2 regions of the Marinobacter sp. MBR-99 genome follow, and region 1 is predicted to be linked to the other one. Evidence: predicted binding sites of a transcription regulator. Region 1 holds the regulator's gene; the other holds the start of a gene.

What was found. Region 1 encodes sigma-54, which starts transcription at its own class of promoters, with help from an activator protein. Its sites were predicted from a motif close to ANTGGCATNNANNTTGCTNT; they were not measured.
Region 2: ABIE59_RS10690 (TorF family putative porin) is a predicted target of sigma-54. The motif match lies at 7,082-7,101, and genes of this name have one in related genera.

The regions. Positions count from the first base shown of each region.
Region 1 is NZ_JBEPPY010000020.1:55,896-66,154, forward strand. Features, by position in the region: gene ABIE59_RS16010 (ABC transporter ATP-binding protein) at 1-489, opposite strand, end outside; gene ABIE59_RS16015 (KpsF/GutQ family sugar-phosphate isomerase) at 707-1,696, shown strand; gene ABIE59_RS16020 (KdsC family phosphatase) at 1,696-2,265, shown strand; gene lptC (LPS export ABC transporter periplasmic protein LptC) at 2,262-2,861, shown strand; gene lptA (lipopolysaccharide transport periplasmic protein LptA) at 2,845-3,381, shown strand; gene lptB (LPS export ABC transporter ATP-binding protein) at 3,389-4,114, shown strand; gene ABIE59_RS16040 (RNA polymerase factor sigma-54) at 4,304-5,833, shown strand; gene hpf (ribosome hibernation promoting factor) at 5,909-6,211, shown strand; gene ptsN (PTS IIA-like nitrogen regulatory protein PtsN) at 6,310-6,777, shown strand; gene rapZ (RNase adapter RapZ) at 6,818-7,702, shown strand; gene ABIE59_RS16060 (HPr family phosphocarrier protein) at 7,709-7,978, shown strand; gene mgtE (magnesium transporter) at 8,073-9,434, shown strand; gene yjgA (ribosome biogenesis factor YjgA) at 9,445-9,981, shown strand; gene ABIE59_RS16075 (carbon-nitrogen hydrolase family protein) at 10,008-10,259, opposite strand, start outside.
Region 2 is NZ_JBEPPY010000010.1:129,128-139,386, reverse strand. Features, by position in the region: gene typA (translational GTPase TypA) at 354-2,165, shown strand; gene pip (prolyl aminopeptidase) at 2,253-3,215, shown strand; gene dtd (D-aminoacyl-tRNA deacylase) at 3,324-3,779, shown strand; gene ABIE59_RS10700 (porin) at 4,269-5,288, shown strand; gene ABIE59_RS10695 (CYTH domain-containing protein) at 5,380-6,237, shown strand; gene ABIE59_RS10690 (TorF family putative porin) at 6,314-7,042, opposite strand; gene mgtE (magnesium transporter) at 7,238-8,593, opposite strand; gene glnE (bifunctional [glutamate--ammonia ligase]-adenylyl-L-tyrosine phosphorylase/[glutamate--ammonia-ligase] adenylyltransferase) at 8,842-10,259, shown strand, end outside.

The DNA.
Region 1 (10,259 bases):
CAGCTCGGGGTCCAGCGCGATACTACGGGCCAGCGCCACCCGGCGTGTCATCCCCCCGGACAGTTCCGAGGGCATAAGGTTGCGGGCACCACGCAGGCCCACCGCTTCGAGCTTCATCAGCACGATGTCCCGAATCATATCTTCCGGCAGGCGGGTGTGAACCCGCAAAGGAAAGGCAACGTTCTCGTAAACACTCAGGTCGGTGAACAGGGCGCCACTCTGAAAAAGCATGCCCATCTTTTCCCGCAGCACGTACAATTCCTTGCGCTTGAGCTTTGGCACCTCACGGCCTGCCACCACCACCTGACCGGAGTCGGGACGCAGCTGGCCGCCAATCAGTCGCAACAGCGTGGTCTTACCGGTGCCACTGGGGCCCATGATCGCGGTGATCCGCCCCTTAGGAATATCCAGCGAGACACCATCGAATATGCGCCGGCCGGAGCGGGAAAACACCACGTCGTTAAGACTTATGTATGCAGATGACGCCATAATCCATCCTGATTAAAGAGCGCCTACATTATGACATGCGCCGCTTCAGCTCAATGAAAAGCCGGTTAAAGCTACGTAAAATGTCTTGATGGCAATGATCAGTTTCCCTGAACGTTGGCTGCCACGCGTCTCAACAATGATATACTCACGTTTCAGTCGCCCGATCACCGACGTTTGGCCGGGCAAACCAGACCGACCGAGCAGACTATCCGCCGAGATGACAGATTCACACGCTCCAGACACCCCCGACTACCGCTCCTCAGCAGTTCGAGCCATCCGCATCGAGCGGGAAGCTATCGAAGCCCTGGAAGGCCGTATCAACGGCGACTTCACCAGAGCCTGCGACGTTATCATGGCCTGCAAAGGCCGGGTAGTGGTCACCGGCATGGGTAAATCCGGCCATATCGGCAACAAGATTGCAGCCACATTGGCAAGCACCGGCACGCCCTCCTTTTTTGTTCACCCGGGTGAAGCCAGCCACGGCGATATGGGCATGATCACCCCGCAAGATGTGGTGGTTGCCATCTCCAACAGCGGCAGCACCAGCGAGGTGGTGACCATTCTGCCGCTGATCAAACGCATGGGGGCACCGCTGATCAGCATGACCGGCAACCCGAACTCTGTGCTGGCTCAGGAAGCGGTCGCCAATCTGGATGTCAGCGTTGCCCTGGAGGCCTGCCCGCTTGGCCTGGCACCCACATCCAGCACCACAGCAACCCTGGTCATGGGCGATGCGTTGGCCGTAGCCCTGCTGGAAGCCCGAGGCTTCAGTGCCGAAGACTTTGCCTTCTCTCACCCGGGCGGCAGTCTGGGACGGCGCTTGCTGCTGCGGGTTTCTGACATCATGCATACCGGCGACCAGATTCCCAAAGTTCTTGAAACTACCACCCTCAGCGGCGCCCTGCTGGAGATCAGCCGTAAAGGGCTGGGCATGACCACCATCGTCGACGCCCAGGGGCATCTGACCGGCATATTTACCGATGGCGACCTGCGCCGGACCCTGGACAAATCCGTCGACGTTCACACCACTCCGATCCGGGACGTCATGACCCGCCACGGCAAAACCATTCAGGCTGACCACCTGGCGGCCGAGGCACTGAACATCATGGAAGAGATGAAGATCAATGCCCTGCCCGTCACCGACGACGACGGCAACCTGGTTGGCGCCATCAATATGCATGACCTGCTGCGTGCGGGGGTGATTTAATGAGTGACTTCGCACCGCCTATGCACACCGGCTGGGACGACACGCTCAAGGCAAAAGCCGCCAGAATTCGCCTGATCGCCCTGGACGTAGACGGCATAATGAGCGACGGCCGGTTGTATTTCAGCGCTGCCGGCGACGAACTCAAAGCGTTCAATATACTGGACGGTCTGGGTCTGAAACAGTTGATGATGGCTGGAATTACCGTGGCAGTCATTACCGGGCGCAGGTCACCACTGACAGAAAAACGGATGACCGACCTCGGCATCCCGCACCTGATGCAGGGCCGGGAAGACAAGAAAGTTGCGTTACAGGAACTGGTTGCAGGCATGGATATCGCTCCGGACCAGATTGCCTATATGGGCGATGATCTGCCTGATCTGCCCGCCCTGACATTCGCCGGCCTGGGTATCAGCGTGCCCAACGGCTACTGGCTGGTGCGTCAGCAAGCCGACTATTGCACCCAGGCCCTGGGGGGGCACGGCGCCGTGCGTGAAGCATGTGACCTGATACTCTGGGCGCAAAACCGGCTGGGCGCTACTCTGGCCCCCTATCTGGGCAAGCCGTCATGATCCCGGGGGCCCTGTCGGACATCGTTCGCAAACCCAGGGTTCGAACCCTGGCGCTGGCAGCCACGGTTCTCGCGACCGTCTTCCTGATGTGGCAGAACGAGGAAGGTGACAGTGTGCGGGGCGATGCCGCAGAACTCAGGGGCCCGTCGGAACCCGACAGTTTTATCATCGAGGGCCGCTACACAACCTGGGACGAACACGGCAACCTTAAGATGTCGATATCCAGCCCCCGAATTGAGCAGTTTGAAGACACCAACTACGCCACCATGAATGCCCCAAGGGCCAGGATTTTCAGCGAACAGGCCACCCCACCATGGATAATCGAAGCGGATGAAGGTAGCCTCCGGCAAGACGATGATCAGGTGACCTTGACGGGCAACGTCGTCGTACTCCGGCAAACCGGCGACTCTGAAGCCACCCTGAAAACCGACTCACTGACCCTGGATAACCGCCAGGGCACGGTATACACCGATCAACCGGTCACCATTACCGAACCGTTCGGCGTTACCCAGGCCAATGGCATGAAAGCCTGGATAAACGAACGCATACTGGAACTCAACTCCCGGGTGGAAGGGCAATATGAAACCATCAGGTAAGCGCACACACCGACTGCCGGTCATACTGGCCGCACTGATGCTGGCCAGCCCGGCAACCGCGTTTGATCTGGATTCCGACACCCCCATCAAGGTCAGCGCTGATTCCGCCCGCCTGGACGATACCGAAGGGACCGCCAGCTACACCGGCGACGTTGAACTGGTTCAGGGGGCCACCCAACTGAACGCAGAACGGGTGGTACTGTATCGAAGCCCCGAAGGTCTCAGCCGGATTGAGGCAAGCGGCGAACCCGCCCGATATCGCCAGCCGGCACGGGAAGGTGAAGCCATGACAGACGCCCGGGCGCGGACCATCACCTGGTCAGCGGCGGAAAACCGGCTGACGTTCGAGCGCCAGGCAGTGATTGAACAGGGCAACAATGTGTTCCGGGGCGACGTCATCCAATACGACACCGTGCGCAGGGTGGTCACTGCAGAAGGCGGCACGCCTTCGGAAGAGAGCTCTGGCCGGGTGGAAATGGTGATTCAGCCTCGCGGCTCCAGCAACCCCTCAGACGAATAGGTTACTGATGGCAGTTCTCAGGGCCAGCAACCTGGCAAAAAGCTACAAACAGAAAAAAGTGGTTCTCGATGTGTCTCTGGAAATCCGGTCCGGAGAAATCGTAGGCCTGCTCGGCCCCAACGGCGCCGGGAAAACTACCTGTTTTTACATGATTGTCGGGCTTGTACCCTCCGACCGCGGCCGAATCACCATTGACAGCCAGGACATCACACCCCTGCCCATGCATGGCCGGGCACGCAAAGGCATCGGCTACCTGCCCCAGGAAGCCTCGGTATTCCGCAAACTTACCGTGCGCGACAACATCATGGCCATTCTGGAAACCCGAAAAGGCATGAAACGGCCTGAGCGGGAAGCCAAACTTGAGGAACTGCTCGAGGAATTTCACATCACCCATATCCGGGACAGCTTGGGTATGGCGCTGTCCGGTGGTGAACGGCGGCGCGTCGAAATCGCCAGAGCGCTGGCCATGGAACCTGCGTTTATTCTGCTGGATGAGCCCTTCGCCGGGGTAGACCCCATCTCGGTCAGCGACATCAAACACATCATCCGGCATTTGCGAGATAAAGGCATTGGTGTGCTGATCACCGATCACAACGTGCGGGAAACCCTCGATATTTGTGAAAACGCCTACATTGTCTCCGGCGGCCATATCATCGCCTCCGGCAATGCTGAAGCCATCCTGGCCAATCAGCAGGTCAAGGAAGTCTACCTGGGTGATGAGTTCCACCTGTAAGCGGAAGAAAACCCCTCGACGACCGAGGTCTGATTGTTTTGATGATCTGTAGCAAGTAAACTCGGCAAAGAACTTGCTTATACTGACAACAGTGAGCGGCAAGTAACCAGCGTATAACAATTTTTTTGCCTGACAGCAGGCAACGTCACTACCGGGACACCCTTGATTTATGGATCTTGAGCCATGGTTATGAAAGCCTCATTACAGCTTAAGATGGGCCAGAGTCTGACCATGACGCCCCAGCTGCAACAGGCCATTCGCCTGCTTCAGCTTTCCACCCTCGACCTCCAGCAGGAAATCCAGCAGGCGCTGGAATCCAACCCCATGCTGGAAACCTCCGAGGATGACGATCAGTCTGACACCCCCGATACGGATGCCGACACCCGGGACGAACATAAAGACCGGGATTCCGACCACGATGAACCGGCCACCGAGGCTGCCTCTGACTGGGATGAAAACGAAAATGGCCCGGACTGGGCCTCCGAAAACGACATCCCGGATAACATCCCCGACGACCTGCCCGTAGACACCGCCTGGGACGATATCTACCAGTCTGCACCGGCGCCAGCCAGCAAAGGGGACGACGAGAACGAGTCGGATTTCGAAACCCGCAATTCACCGGCCGAGACTCTCCAGGACCACCTGGAATGGCAGCTCAACCTGACCCCCATGAGCGAGCGTGACCAGGCAATCGCCCACGCCCTGATGGACGCTGTAGACGAGCGCGGTTACCTGACCTCACCGATTGAGGAAATCCATTCCGGCCTGCAGGACGAAACCGAAGAAGACCCCCTTGAACTGGACGAGGTAGAAGCGGTCCTGCACCGGCTACAACACTTCGACCCGCCGGGCGTGTTTGCCCGAGACCTGCAGGAATGCCTGCTGATTCAGCTCAACCAGTTGCCGCCAGATACCCCCTGGCTTCGACAGGCCCGCCTGGTGGTTACCCAGTTCCTGCACCTGCTTGGCAACCGGGATTACGCGCAACTGCTGCGCCGCAGCAGACTCAAAGAAGATCAGCTGCGCGAAGTTCTGGCCCTGATTACCAGCCTCAACCCTCGCCCGGGTGACGTGGTGGACCGAGCGGAGCCGGATTACGTGATACCAGACGTCATCGTCCGAAAACACGAGGGCCGGTGGCGTGTTGAGCTCAATCCGGAGATCGCCCCGAGAATTCGGGTCAACGCCAGCTATGCATCGCTGATCCGTCGCGCCGATAGCAGTGCTGATAACACCTACCTGCGGGATCAACTGCAGGAGGCCAAGTGGTTCATTAAAAGCCTGCAAAGCCGCAATGAAACGCTACTGAAAGTCGCCACCCGGATTGTTGAGCACCAACAGGGTTTCCTGGACCAGGGAGAGGAAGCAATGAAGCCGCTGATCCTCTCAGATATCGCCCAGGCCGTGGAAATGCACGAATCCACCATTTCACGGGTCACCACGCAAAAGTATATGCACACACCCCGCGGCATTTTCGAGCTGAAGTACTTTTTCTCCAGCCACGTCAGTACCGCTGAGGGCGGAGAATGTTCCTCCACTGCTATTCGTGCGATGATCAAGAAACTGATTTCAGAAGAAACTCCAAAAAAGCCGTTGAGCGATAGCAAGATTGCAGCCATGCTTGGAGATCAGGGCATCAATGTGGCCCGGCGCACCGTTGCCAAATACCGGGAGGCCATGCACATCCCTCCTTCAAACGAGCGCAAACGACTGGTTTAATGTTTTTGCCGGTGCACGAAGCACCGGACACGCAGCCCGGTGGCAACACCGGCATGATGACAACAGGAGACGCCTATGCAACTCAACATTTCAGGCCATCACGTAGAACTGACCCCTGCATTGAAGGATTACGTCAACACCAAGTTCGAGAAGCTGGAGCGTCACTTTGACCACATAAGTAACTGTCAGGTGACGCTGGAAGTTGAGAAGGTACGTCAGATGGCTGAAGCCACCCTGCATGTCATCGGTGGCGATATCCATGCAAAGGCAGAGAGTGAGGATATGTACGCCGCGATTGATTCGCTGGTGGACAAGCTGGACCGCCAGATCCTCAAGCACAAAGAAAAGAATGTAGACCGGATGCACGGCAACGGCTGAGCGCGCTCATAGCGCCACCGTACCGGGTGTTTCAATGATACGAGCTGCGGCGGGGCATACCGGCCGCAGCCTTTTTTTTACGGAATCACAGTCGATCCATGAGCGATACATCCCTGACCATCGACAACATTCTGGCTCCCGAACTGACGCTGTGCAGGGTGCCAGCCTCCAGTAAAAAGCGGGTACTGGAAACCATCGCAGAGCATATTCATCATCAAGATGAAATCCTCAGCGACACAGAGATTTTCAGCAATCTGGTTTCTCGCGAGCGGCTTGGCAGCACCGGTATCGGCCAGGGTATTGCCATACCCCATTGCCGGCTGGAGGGGCTGGACCGTGTGATCGGCGTGCTGATGACACTGGAAGAGAGCATCGACTTCGATGCTATCGACAATCAGCCGGTCGACCTGGTGTTTGCCTTGATCGTGCCCAAAGAAGCCACCAGTGAACATCTGGAGTTGCTAAGCCAGTTGGCCGAGAAATTCAACGACAACGGGTTCTGTGAACAGCTTCGCCAGTGCCAGGATGCAGCATCCCTTTACCAGCGCATGACCGCGGCATCCTGATAAGCAGTAGCACCAACAGAAGAAGGCAGGAGCGTCCATCATGAAACTGATCATCGTCAGTGGCCGATCCGGGTCCGGTAAGAGTACCGCGTTGCATGTGCTCGAAGATCTGGGTTTTTATTGCATTGATAACCTTCCCATCGGACTGCTGTTCCCGCTGACCCGGGAAGCGGCACAACAGGAAGCGCCGGGGCGGCTCCGGAAAATGGCCGTCAGCATCGACGCCCGCAACCTGTCTGCCGAACTGGCCAACTTCGAACAGATCTATCGCCAGCTTCGCGATGCGGGAGTCGTTGTCGAGATTATCTTTCTGGATGCCGATGAACAGTCCCTGCTGCAGCGGTTCCACGCCACACGCCGAAAGCACCCGCTGAGCGATGACCGTACCTCCCTCCGAGAAGCCATCACCAACGAAAAGGCACTGTTGGAACCGCTGTCAAAACTGGCAGACCTTTACATCAACACCACCGGCATGTCGATGTATGAACTGCGCGACATGGTCAAACAGCGAGTGGTCGGTCGCAAGGATCAGGAGCTTGCACTGCTGTTCCAGTCATTCGGTTTCAAGCATGGCGTACCGGTCGATTCCGATTACGTTTTCGATGTGCGCTGCCTGCCCAACCCATACTGGGATACCAGCCTGCGCAAATACGTCGGTACCGATCAGCCGGTTATCGAGTTTCTCGAGCGGGAACCTCTCACCGGACAAATGGTGGACGACCTGATCCGCTTCCTGGATACCTGGCTACCCTCGTTCGCCGACAGCAACCGCAGCTACATGACCATTTCTATTGGCTGTACCGGTGGCCAGCACCGTTCCGTCTATGTCTGCGAGCAACTGGGCCAGCACTTCCGCACCCGATACAACAACGTGCAGGTTCGTCATACTGAACTTCCCCATCTCCAGGCCCGAGGGGAGATCTGATCCAACATGATCTGCCGCCCCGTCACCATCATCAATAAACTGGGCTTGCATGCCCGCGCCACCGCCAAGCTTGTGGCCACCGCCTCCGGCTTTGACAGCCAGGTACGAATCCGCGGCAAGGGCCGGGACGTGGATGCCAAGAACATCATGCAGGTGATGATGCTGGCTGCCAGCCAGGGCACTGATATTGAACTGGTCGCCGATGGCCCTGATGAGCAGGAAGCCATCGAGGCACTCGTAGAACTGATCGGTGATTATTTCGGCGAGGGGGGTTGAGCACACCCTGGTTCGTCATTCACCTACAATCCTTTCTCACCTGAGGCCGCTAACTCCGCTATAATGCGACAGTTTTCTGATCGCAGGTGGTTTCATGACCGATATTCTGGAAAAAAGTCAGGCCCGCCAGCGCCTTCGCTCCCTCAGTGAGGCCCTGGACAGTGGTGCGCTCAAGCAGGTTGCCCGCATCCTCAATGGCGGCCTGAGCCCCAGCGATATAGCCCACCTGCTGGAATCTTCCCCTCCCCGCCAACGCGCCCTGCTGTGGAACCTGGTCGATAAACAACTGGAAGGGGAAGTACTCCAATATCTCGGTGACGACATCCGGGCCTACTTCCTGAGCCAGCTGAACGCCCAGGAACTTGCAGATATCATTGAGGATTTTGAATCCGACGACCTGGCCGACCTGCTCCAGCAGCTGCCAGACACGGTGATCCAGGAGGTCCTGGACACCATGGACGAGCAAGACCGGCAGCGGGTAGAGGAAGTACTCTCCTACCCCGAGGACACTGCCGGCGGCCTGATGAATACGGACACCATTACGGTGCGCCCGGATATCAGTATTGACGTGGTACTGCGGTACCTGCGCCGCCACCGCAACCTTCCCCCCATGACCGACAGCCTGATTGTAGTCAGCCGGCGGGACGAATTCATTGGCATGCTACCCATCACCCGAATGCTGGTATCCAACCCCGCATCCACCGTTCGTGAGGTGATGGACACTGACATCGAGCCGATTCCGGTGACACTGTCCGACACCAAGGTCGCCACCCTCTTCGAGCGCTACGACCTGATTTCTGCTCCGGTGGTGGGTGACGACAACAAGCTCCTGGGCCGGATCACCATCGATGACGTGGTCGACGTTATCCGGGAAGATGCGGATCACTCGCTGATGAGTATGGCCGGTCTGGACGAAGACGAAGACACGTTCGCACCAGTGCTCAAAACCACGCGCCGGCGAGCCGTCTGGCTCGGAATCAACGTAGTGACCGCTTTTACCTCAGCCTCTGTGATCGGTATGTTTGAGGAAACTATTCAACAGGTGGTCGCCCTGGCCGTACTGATGCCAATCGTCGCCAGCATGGGCGGCATCGCCGGCAGCCAGACGCTGACGCTGATGATTCGTGGCATGGCAGTGGGCCAGGTCAGCAATGACAACGTGAAATGGCTGCTGAACCGGGAATTTCTGGCAACAACGCTGAACGGGTTTCTGTTTGCCCTGGTGGTGTCTGCGGCGGCCATGGTGTGGTTCAGAGACCCGACCATTGGCCTGGTGATTGCCATGGCGCTGGTCATCAACCTGACCATCGCCTCAATCGTCGGCACCCTGCTGCCGTTAACACTGAAACGACTGAATATAGACCCGGCACTGGCCGGGGGCGTGATCCTGCTCACCACCACAGACGTCGTGGGCTTCCTTTCCTTCCTGGGGCTCGCCACCTATTTTTACGCTTGAGGAGCCAACCATGAGTCAATCCGACAACCACCCGCACCACGAGGAGCTCGAGGAAGATTTCGGCCCGAGCAAATCCCAGATCAAGCGGGAAATGCATGCGCTCCAGGACCTGGGTAAACAGATGCTGGATCTCAATGACGAGCAATTGGCGTCACTGGACATCAGCGACACCCTGAAGGCTGCCATCGTGGAATCACGGCGCATTAATCAGCGCGAAGCACGCCGCAGACATTTGCAATACATTGGCAAGATCATCCGCCAGGAGGATGACCCGGAGGCACTGGCTCGTGCCATTGGTGCATTCAATGCCGGCAGTGAGGAGCACACCCGCCGGCATCACCTGGCCGAGCGCTGGCGCGACAGGATGATCTCCGAAGGCGACAAGGTGGTGGGGGAGTTTATCGATTATTGCCCGGCGGCAGACGTGCAGCACCTGCGCAACCTGGTTCGCAATGCCCGCAAGGAAGTGGAGAAACAGAAAAACACCGGCCAGGCCCGTAAACTGTTCCGGGCCCTCCGGGGGTGGATTGATGACGCAGAGCAGTAAAGCAAACGGCTGACCGGAGTTCTACGTTAAAGGCGGCGGTGCTCCCAGACCGGCATTCTGGCCCGAATCTGGTTCAGTTTTTCCATGTCCAGGTCTGCCACAACCAGGCCAGGGCCCTCATCCAGTTCCGTCACTACCCTGCCCCAGGGGTCACAGATCAAACTGTGGCCATAAGTCTTGCGGCGCTCACTGTTTTGCCCCCCCTGGCCGGGGGCGACCACCCAAACCTGGTTCTCGATGGCCCTGGCTCGAATCAGTGGGTGCCAATGGGCGTCTCC
Region 2 (10,259 bases), on a different contig from region 1:
GATCGTTCAGCGGGCTGAAGCCCGATCTTTTTCGGGTCAGGGCAGCTTAACAGAAGCTGTTGAACCTTACCTTTAAATTACGGCTGCTCAGGGATAAGCAAGGGCCTTGCCAGTTTTCCGGTTTTGCGCCAGAACGGCGCAGTCACAAGGCTTCGGGGCGATTCTGGCGCACCGGGGTACCGCTGGCAGGTGTTGGTTGCACTGATTGGGTGCACTTTATTGGTGCATTGGATCTTGTTATGCCTGATAGTGGTGCATTCGCTGATTGGTTACATATTAGGCACTATTCTTCATATTATCGACATGGACTTTTCTATATACTGCTCGCCGCTAAATTCTGCAGGATACCCGTTGTGATTGATAAGCTTAGAAACGTTGCCATTATTGCCCACGTTGACCACGGTAAAACCACCCTGGTTGACCAATTGTTGCGCCAGTCCGGAACCCTGGACCGTAAAGAGCTCGAAAACGAGCGCGTTATGGACTCCAACGACCAGGAAAAAGAGCGTGGCATCACCATTCTGGCGAAGAATACCGCGCTGAAATGGAAAGACTACGACATCAACATCGTGGACACCCCGGGGCACGCGGATTTTGGTGGCGAAGTTGAGCGAGTCATGAGCATGGTAGACAGTGTGCTGTTGGTGGTGGATTCCATCGATGGCCCAATGCCGCAGACCCGCTTTGTAACCCAGAAGGCGTTCGCTGCTGGCCTGCGCCCGATTGTGGTAGTAAATAAGATAGACCGCCCCGGTGCGCGCCCGGATTGGGTGGTAGACCAGGTGTTTGACCTGTTCGACAACCTCGGTGCCACCGATGAGCAGCTGGACTTCCCGATTGTTTACGCCAGCGCCCTGAACGGCATTGCCGGTATGGAACACGAAAATCTGGACGACAACATGGACGCCGTATTCCAGGCGATTGTCGACCACGTGCCAGCCCCCTCGGTGGATCTGGATGGCCCGTTCCAGATGCAGATCTCCCAGTTGGACTACAACAGTTTCCTGGGTGTGATTGGTATCGGCCGGATCATGCGCGGCAAAGTTAAAACCAACACTCCGGTGGTGGCTGTCGGTGCTGATGGCAAGAAGCGCAACGGCCGCATCCTGAAAATCATGGGCCACTCCGGCCTGCAGCGTGTGGAAGTTGAAGAAGCTCAGGCGGGCGATATCGTCTGCGTGAGTGGCCTGGACCAACTGTTCATTTCAGACACCCTTTGCGATCCCTCCAACGTCGAAGCACTGCCGGCGCTGACCGTAGACGAGCCCACCGTATCCATGACTTTCCAGGTCAACGATTCGCCGTTTGCTGGTAAAGAAGGCAAGTACGTGACCAGCCGTAACATCAAGGAGCGCCTGGAAAAAGAACTGCTTCATAACGTGGCGCTGCGGGTAGAAGAAGGCGATTCAGCTGACAAGTTCAAGGTCTCTGGCCGGGGTGAGCTGCACCTCTCGGTTCTGATCGAGAACATGCGCCGCGAGAACTTCGAGCTGGCTGTCGGCCGCCCCGAAGTGGTGATCAAAGAGATCGACGGTGTTAAGCAGGAGCCGTACGAGAACGTGATCATCGATATTGAAGAGCAGCACCAGGGATCCATTATGGAACAGATGGGCCTGCGTAAGGGTGACATGACCAACATGATCCCGGATGGCAAGGGCCGTATCCGCCTGGAATACACCATTCCGGCTCGTGGCCTGATTGGATTCCGGAATACCTTCCTGACCATGACCTCTGGTACCGGTATCCTGACATCCACCTTCAGCCACTACGGCCCGATCAAACTGGGTGATGTTACCAGTCGCCAGAACGGTGTAATTGTCTCCATGGCCACCGGCACAGCGCTGACCTACTCGCTGGAAACCCTGCAGAGCCGTGGCAAGCTGTTCCTTGACCCGGGCCAGGAGATCTATGAAGGCCAGCTGTGTGGTATTCACAGCCGCGACAACGACCTGGTGGTTAACCCCACCAAGGGCAAGAAGCTGGACAACATGCGAGCCTCCGGTAAAGACGAAGTGATCGGCCTGGTGCCGCCCATCAAGTTCACGCTGGAGCAGGCGCTCGAGTTTATTGACGACGACGAGCTGGTGGAAGTTACTCCCAAGTCGATCCGTCTGCGCAAGAAGCTGCTGACCGAGAACGAGCGTAAGCGCGCCGGTAAGAAGTAAGGATTGAATTGAATGGCCATGGACGGCCATTGCCTTCTCCCCTCAAATCTCAGCTAGACTACCGTTATCCCTGAAACGGAGTTCGTCATGCTGAGCCTGTATCCTGAAATCCAGCCATACGCTCGTCACCACCTCGCGGTGGAGGAGCCCCATGAGCTTTACCTGGAAGAGTCTGGCAACCCGGAGGGTATTCCGGTGTTGGTGGTGCATGGTGGCCCCGGTGGCGGCTGTGAGGATAATCACCGTCGATATTTTGATGCCGAACGCTTCCGTATCATTCTGATGGACCAGCGTGGGGCGGGGCGTTCCACTCCGTTGGCGGAATTGGAGGGTAACAGCACAGACAAGCTGGTGGAGGATATGGAAACCGTTCGCCAGTTTCTGGGCGTTGATCGTTGGCTGCTGTTCGGTGGCAGTTGGGGGTCAACCTTAAGCCTGGTGTATGCGCAGACATACCCGGAGCGGGTCTCCGGGCTGGTCCTCAGGGGGATTTTTCTGTGCCGCCCTAAAGATATCCACTGGTTCTACCAGGAAGGCGCAAACCGGGTGTTCCCGGATTACTGGCAGGATTTCGTGGCCCCAATCCCGGAAGCTGAGCGCGATGATCTGGTATCGGCTTATTATCGCAGGCTGACCAGCCCCAACGAGCTGGAGCAGATTCAGGCAGCCAAGGCCTGGTCAATCTGGGAAGGGCGTTGCGCAACTCTGCATCCTAATCCCCGGGTGGTCGAGCGCTTCTCCCACCCCCATGTGGCCATCGCACTGGCAAGAATTGAATGTCATTACTTTATGAATCAGGCTTTTTTGAAGGTTGACCAGATTGTACGCAACGCATCGCGGTTGTCAGGGATTCCTGGGGTAATCGTGCACGGTCGCTATGACATGGTGTGCCCTCTCGATAACGCCCTGGCGCTGAGCCAGGCGTGGCCCGAAGCCGATCTCCGCATTATTCGCGATGCCGGGCACTCCGCCTCCGAGCCCGCGATCATCGACACCCTCATTCGCAGTGTGGAAGATGTGGTGGCCAGCACAAATTCTCCGGCTGGGTGACGGGGTTGTCTTTTCTTGCCCTGAAGGGGTTGCGGCCCGTGTTAACCGCCGATACACTCTCGAACGTTTCTGACTTTTAACCCTCGAAGTTGCTGCTCAAGGGATTGAATGAAAGGACTTATCCAGCGAGTATCGGAAGCCAGTGTGACGGTTGATGGCCGCAAAATTGCCAGCATTGGCAGAGGGCTTCTGTTGTTGCTGGGCGTTGAAAGGGACGACACACCGAGTGAGGCAAAGGAACTGTGCCGAAAAATTCTCTCCTACCGGGTTTTTCCGGACGAGCAGGGCCGCATGAACGTTAATGTTCAAGACGCCGGCGGCTCCATCCTTGTGGTTCCCCAGTTTACGCTTGCTGCCGATACCCGTTCAGGTACCCGGCCGGGTTTTTCCCTGGCCGCTGCACCTGAGCTGGCGGATGCGTTGTATCGTGATGTCGTGATTCTGTGTCGTGACCAGTTGGGTAATGACCGGGTCGGTGAAGGCGAGTTTGGAGCGGATATGAAGGTGGCTTTAGTGAATGATGGGCCGGTAACCTTCATGTTGGATGTGGTTGGCAAAGCTTGATGCCCCGAAATGTGGCGCTCGGGTTTTCGGTGCGCGTTTCTGGTGCTGTTGATGAGGCTGAGGGGGTTGGTGAAAACCGGGAAGGTGTCGATATTTCTTTGTAATATGTTGTTTTAAAAGTTTATTATTGTTTATGGCCCTTAACTTGATTGGTGAGAACGATGGACGATTCCGCGGTTTTTGGGCATAAAAGGTTGATCTTCTGGTGCCAAAAAGGCTAAAAAACGAACTTTAAAAATTTGCAAAAATACATTCATTGTATTAAAACAGGTTCATCACTAAGAGCTTTAAGAAAAGCTGTTAAGTGGTTGAGATTTAAGGTCTGGCTTGGCGCCAAGACCTCATAAAAAGAAAAAATGTCGTATCCCGGAGGATATAAACGGGAGACGATCAGGAGTCCGGCAAGCGCAGCTCAGGCTGTTTTGCCAGCAAAAATCGGGAGTTAGAACCCGTCGAAAACCTGAGTTAACTCAATAAGGAAGACGCAACATGAAAAAAACTATCCTTGCTTCTGCTATCGCAGCTGCAACTTTCTCTGGCGCTGCTTTTGCACAGAACCCGACTCTGACGGCTTCTGACCTGGCGGCCAAAATGGATTCCATGCCGACCGTGTACGGCAACATCCAGTACGTTCTGTACCATGACAATGTTGATGGCGGTGGTTCCTCCGTTGAGCACGCCGATAACGGCTCTACCCTTGGTGTCGTCCATGATCATGAGATCGCCCCGGGCCTGACTGGTTTCTTCAAGATCGAAATCGACCGTCTTGGGGCAGATGACATTGACTCCCGCGACAGCTTCCGCATCGACGAAGCCTACATCGGTGTTAAAGGTGATAATTTCGGCCAGCTGTGGGTGGGTACCGATGACAGCATCTATGAGCGTGCTGTAACTGAAATCTCAGAATTCTACGAAGTCGCCACCCTGTCACGTGGCATTGACTACGACACTGGCGAAGGTGACATGGTTCAGTACCTGTCTCCGAGCTTCGGTGGCCTGACCATCGGTGCAGCTGTCCAGATCAACGGCGACGCCGATCCGGAAGTTTCCAAGAAGTCTTACCCTTGGCAGTTGTCTGCCGCCTACGAAGTCGATGCACTGGAGCTGGCCTTCGCGGTTGATTCCAACGACGGCGGTCGTGGTGGTGAGAACAACGAAAACACCTACGGCCTGCGCGCCAGCTACAACCTGGATAACCTGCGTCTGACCGGTGAATTCCACACTCGCAAGGACGTTTCTGACACCTTCGGTGTAATGGGTATCTATACTCTGGGCAAAAACCAGTTCGCCCTGTCCTACGAGCTGACCCAGTATGACAACAACTTCAGCGATGCTCAGTTCGCTGACAAAGATATCGACACTGTAACTCTGCAGGCTCTGCACAACCTGTCTGATCACATGTATGTGTACTTCGAAGGCTACCTCGGTGGCGGCGATGACGGCGTTTACGGTGTTGCGGACAAGAGCGAGCGTTCAATCGCGTCTGTTGGTGCTGTTTACTACTTCTGATCAGCTAACCAGCTAATCAAGTAGTCTCAAAAACCGGTGACTAAGGTCACCGGTTTTTGTATTTTTAGGGGCCCGTTTTTTGGAGTATGCCATGGCCGTCGAACTTGAGATCAAACTGACGCTATCGGAACCGGCGCAGGCAAAAGCCCTCGAGTGGTTGCTGGCGCAGCCTGAGGCCAGTCCCGGTGGTCGAAAGGATCTGATGAATCGCTACTACGATACGCCAGACGCAACGCTTAACAGGGCCAGGTCGGCGCTTCGGGTGAGACAATCTGGAGATCGCTTCATCCAGACCCTGAAAACTCAGGGCGAGTTTGTCGATGGTGCCCATCGCCGTCAGGAGTGGGAATGGCCGCTGCCGGGGCCTGAGCTTGACCTGTCGTTGCTTGAAGACACGCCATTAAAGCAAAAGCTGGATCTGCAGAAACTCCAAGTGGCCTTCGAAACCAACTTCTCCAGGCAGGTGGTGATGCTTGAAACTGCGGACGCACTTGTTGAAGTTGCCGTCGATTGTGGCGAGGTTGTCGGGGGTGGGAGGTCTCGTCCCCTGTGTGAGGTGGAGTTTGAGCTGAAGTCCGGAAACTCGTCACTGCTGTTGAGCTGGGCCAAGGCACTTGCTGTCGAGGTGCCGGTTTTACTGAACCTGATCAGTAAGGCGGAGCAGGGCTATTATCTTGCGGGTATTACCGGCAGAGAAACACGGGTGGCAGAAGATGGGGAGTGTGTGCGCGGGTTCCTGCGGGCGTTGAGTGACTCCTGGCTCACAGGGGCTGCGCTGGCATTGCCGGAAGACTGTTTCAGACAATTAACTCAGAAATCCACGGAGTCAGGATGTCATGCTACATGGCGCGAGGTAGAGGGCTTTCTGAAGTCGGGATGCAACACCCGAGATCTGCTTGATCATGTGCCGCGCCTGGGTTGCCTCCAGTTGGCCTTGGCGGCAGGCTGACGGTGCACAGAAAAAAGGGGCCGGATAACCGACCCCTCTCTGCACTACTGCCTGTGTTATCCGGGCAGATAACGTGTCAGAACGATTTGGTCCAGCCTACCCAAACCTGCGGTTTGTCAGCGCGTGGGCTGCCGAAGGGAGAGTCGCTTTTGCTGATGTCCGCGTAATCGACGTTAAGGCTGAACTCGCCGAATTCGCTCGCATCCTTTGCAAGGCTGGCTGAGTAGTGTACGTAACTGGCATCTTCAAAGCCGGCCTTACCATCAACATCGAAATCGTAGTAGCCAACGGTGAAAGACGCTGCGAAATCGTTCGCCAGTGGGAGCGAGGCCGAACCGTAGTAGTAGATGTCGCCCTCATCGAAAACGTCGTCCTGGTTTTCACTATGAGCAGTGTATGCTATACCGACGGCAAAGTTACCCAGCCCGATCTCGCCATAAATTTCACCGAAATCGATGTTGTCCGGGGCATCGGTGTAGGCGTAGTAGATGTAGCCGACATCATACGCGATGCCCTCCACTTCTCCCGCGAAACCCAGGTAGAGATCCAGTTCGTGCGTGGCCTCGTCGCCAAAGTCTATCGTGGAAACCCATGTTCCGGCGTAAAGCCCGCTTGCGTCCTCGTAGTCAACGCCGCCCTGAATGGCGGAGGCACCTTCTGTCTGGGTGAGGCCCCGGAACATGTAGTTGCTCACGGCACCAATATTTGCAGACAATTCTGCGTGGGCGATACTTGGCACGGCCAGCGTCCCGAGCAGGGAAGCAGTGAGTACCGAAGCAGTCAGGTTGTATGCATTGCGTTTCATCGGATACCTCTTGGATCGATTGTTTAACTCACGGTTGACGAAGCACAGTCGATGCCAATAAATGAAACTTTATATAAATCAGAAGCGTGCGTGAAACCTCCGTTGTTGCGGTTGCTGAGTTATCCCAATGCGCACTAACTCGGGGCGTCAGTTTTTTGCGGCTGCACCAGATTGCACCACGGAGTGGTGCGTCAGCTATGGCAGGCTCAGAAGCGCTGTTGCCACGCTGAAGTAAATCAGCACACCGCTGACGTCGGCAATGGTGGTAATCAGCGGGGTGCTGGCCGTAGCCGGGTCAAACTTAAGTTTATCCAGCAGGAAAGGCAGTAACATGCCAATTAGACTGCCCACCATCACCACGGCGATCATGGTAACGGCAACCACAAAAGCGATTTCCGGCCCGGCGCGCATAATGCCCACCACCATCACGGCAACAGCCATGGTAATCCCCAGAGCACTCGCTACCAGGGTTTCTTTACCCAGCAGTTTGCCCCAGTCAGCCACTGTTACATCACCGGTGGCCATCCCCCGCACCATCAGCGTGGCGGACTGCGCCCCGGCGTTACCGGCGCTGGCGACCAGAAGTGGCATGAAGAACAACAAGGCGAGGTGCTCGGATATGATGTCTTCAAAATAGGCGATACCGGCGCCGGTGAAGATGTTGGCGAATACCAGAATGACCAGCCATTGCACCCTTGAACGGTAGAGTGAGAACGGTGTTGCGTCTCTCAGGCCGGTTTCCAGTTTGCCTACCGTGGCGCCTTTGTGAATGTCTTCAGTGGCCTCTTCTTCCGCTACGTCCATGGCGTCATCGTAGGTGACGATCCCCACCAGCCGTTCGTCTTGGTCCAGAATCGGCAGTGCCAGCAAGTCGTAGCGTGAGATCAGCCGGGCCACTTCTTCCTGGGGGGTGTCGGTGCTGGCGGTTACCAGACCGGTGGCGACCAGGTCGTCCACGGGCGTACCTGGCATAGCGGTAATCAGGTTCCGAAGGGAGACGGCGCCCACGAGCTTGTGCTGGTTGTCGATCACGTAGGCCTGGTAGATGGTCTCTTTGTCTGGCGCGGTGTTTCTGAGGAGGTTAATCGCTGCGCTGGCGGACATGCCGGTGCTGATCACCGCGTATTCCGAGCTCATCAGGGCGCCGGCAGTGCCTTCCTCAAAGCTTGCCAGGCGCCGAAGGTCTTCTCGTTCTTTGCTGGCCAGGGACTGGAACAGGGTGTGCTGGCGGTTCTCATCCAGCAGGTTGAAGAAGTCGGCCCGTTCGTCTGAGGGCATGGCGGTTACCAGCTCAGCCAGGTCTCGTGTGGGCAAGAGCTCTGCAATCAACGTCTGGGTGTTCGGGCCGATGTAACCGAACACCTTGGCGCTTTGATCAGTTGCCAGGGCCCGGAGCAACCGAATACCTTCTTCGTTATCCGGATTCTCCTCAACGAACTCCGCCAGGTCGGCGGCATTGAACGTAGCGGCCGCGTAACGTATCTGCGCCTGGTCACCCGTGGTAATGGCCTCGTACAGTGGTTGGTAAAATTCGGAATCGAGATAAGACATCGGTTACCTTGTTTTTCCGGGGCAGCGCCGCAGCGTTCTGCTCGTTGAGTCAGTGTATTTATTGCCGTTGTATATCCGGTATCCGGATTCGGTCATGGGGCTGGAGCCAGCGCTCAGCATTGTCGACGATGAACGATGTGACCTATCCGGATTACTGGCAACTAACTGAAAATCCGTATGCCTGTTCAGTCCTTGTTGAGTTAGGTATACAGTACCGAAAATATATCAGAGAGACAGGGGTTTGCGTTATGTCTGAGCCTTGGGGTTCATTGCCGGCGGATTTGGCAAGCGATGTGTCGGGTTGTTGGGCATCGATATTTCCGGACGGTGTTCCAGGATGGTTGGCCAATGAGGCAGGCCTCTCTGAGGCCGATATTGCCGAAGCCTTTGCCCGGAGCCTCTTCTTAAGGCAAACCCTGGAGCGGCACCCGGAGCAGGTTCGCTCGGCGGTTAAGGCCCGGCCATTGCAAGAGCCCACCACCGAAGCCTGGCTGGCGGAACGTTGGGCCTCTTTTCTGGACTCTGTGGATTCTGAGCCAGCGTTGCACGCTGCGCTCAGGCAATTCCGGCGTGAAGTCCAGTTTCGGATTATCTGGCGGGATCTGCTGAAGTGGGCTGACCTTCAGGAAACCATCGCGGCCACCAGTGCCTTTGCCGACACCTGTATTGATGGTGCGCTGGACTGGCTGTACGAGCAGGCCTGCGAGGAATCCGGTACGCCCTGGGGTAGGGATCCTGGAACTGGCGAGGAGGCTCCCCAGAAAATGGTGGTTCTGGGGATGGGGAAACTCGGTGGCCGTGAACTGAATGTCTCTTCCGATATTGATCTTATCTTTGCCTTCCCGGGTAAGGGCGAAACCCGCGGTGGCCGGCGGGCCCTGGACAACCAGCAGTTTTTCATCCGCCTTGGCCAGAAGTTGATCCAGGCGCTGGACCAGATCACCGCAGACGGCTTCGTGTTCCGAGTGGATATGCGCCTGCGCCCTTATGGCCAGAGCGGTGCCCTGGCCCTGAGCTTTGCAGCGCTGGAGACCTATTACCAGGACCAGGGCCGGGATTGGGAACGCTACGCGATGGTGAAAGCCCGGGTAGTGGCGGGCGACCAGCGGGCAGGGGAGATGTTGATGAGTAGCCTGCGGCCCTTCGTTTACCGGAAGTACATTGATTTCAGTGCCTTTGAATCGCTGCGCAATATGAAGGCGATGATCAGCCGGGAGGTGCGCCGCAAAGGACTGGAGAACAACATCAAGCTGGGCAGCGGTGGCATCCGTGAAATTGAGTTTGTGGTGCAGGCGTTCCAGTTGATTCGAGGTGGTCGCGACCGGGAACTCCAGCAGCGGGAATTGCAGGCAATCCTGAAAGAGCTGGAAGAACTGGAGTTACTGCCTTCTGCAGTGGTCCGGGAACTTCGTGATGCCTATGTGTTCCTGAGAAACCTCGAGCACGCCCTGCAGGGCATGGAAGACAAACAAACTCAGGAATTGCCGGACGATGCCCTGTCTCAGGCGCGGGTAGCCCGGATAATGGGATATGCAGACTGGTCGGACTGTCTGCAGGCTTTGAGCGATCATCGCGAGCGGGTGGCCACGCATTTTTCCAACATTATTGCGTCGGATGAAGACGAGCAGGAGGGTGATGTAGGTATTGAGGATGGCTGGTTTGAGCT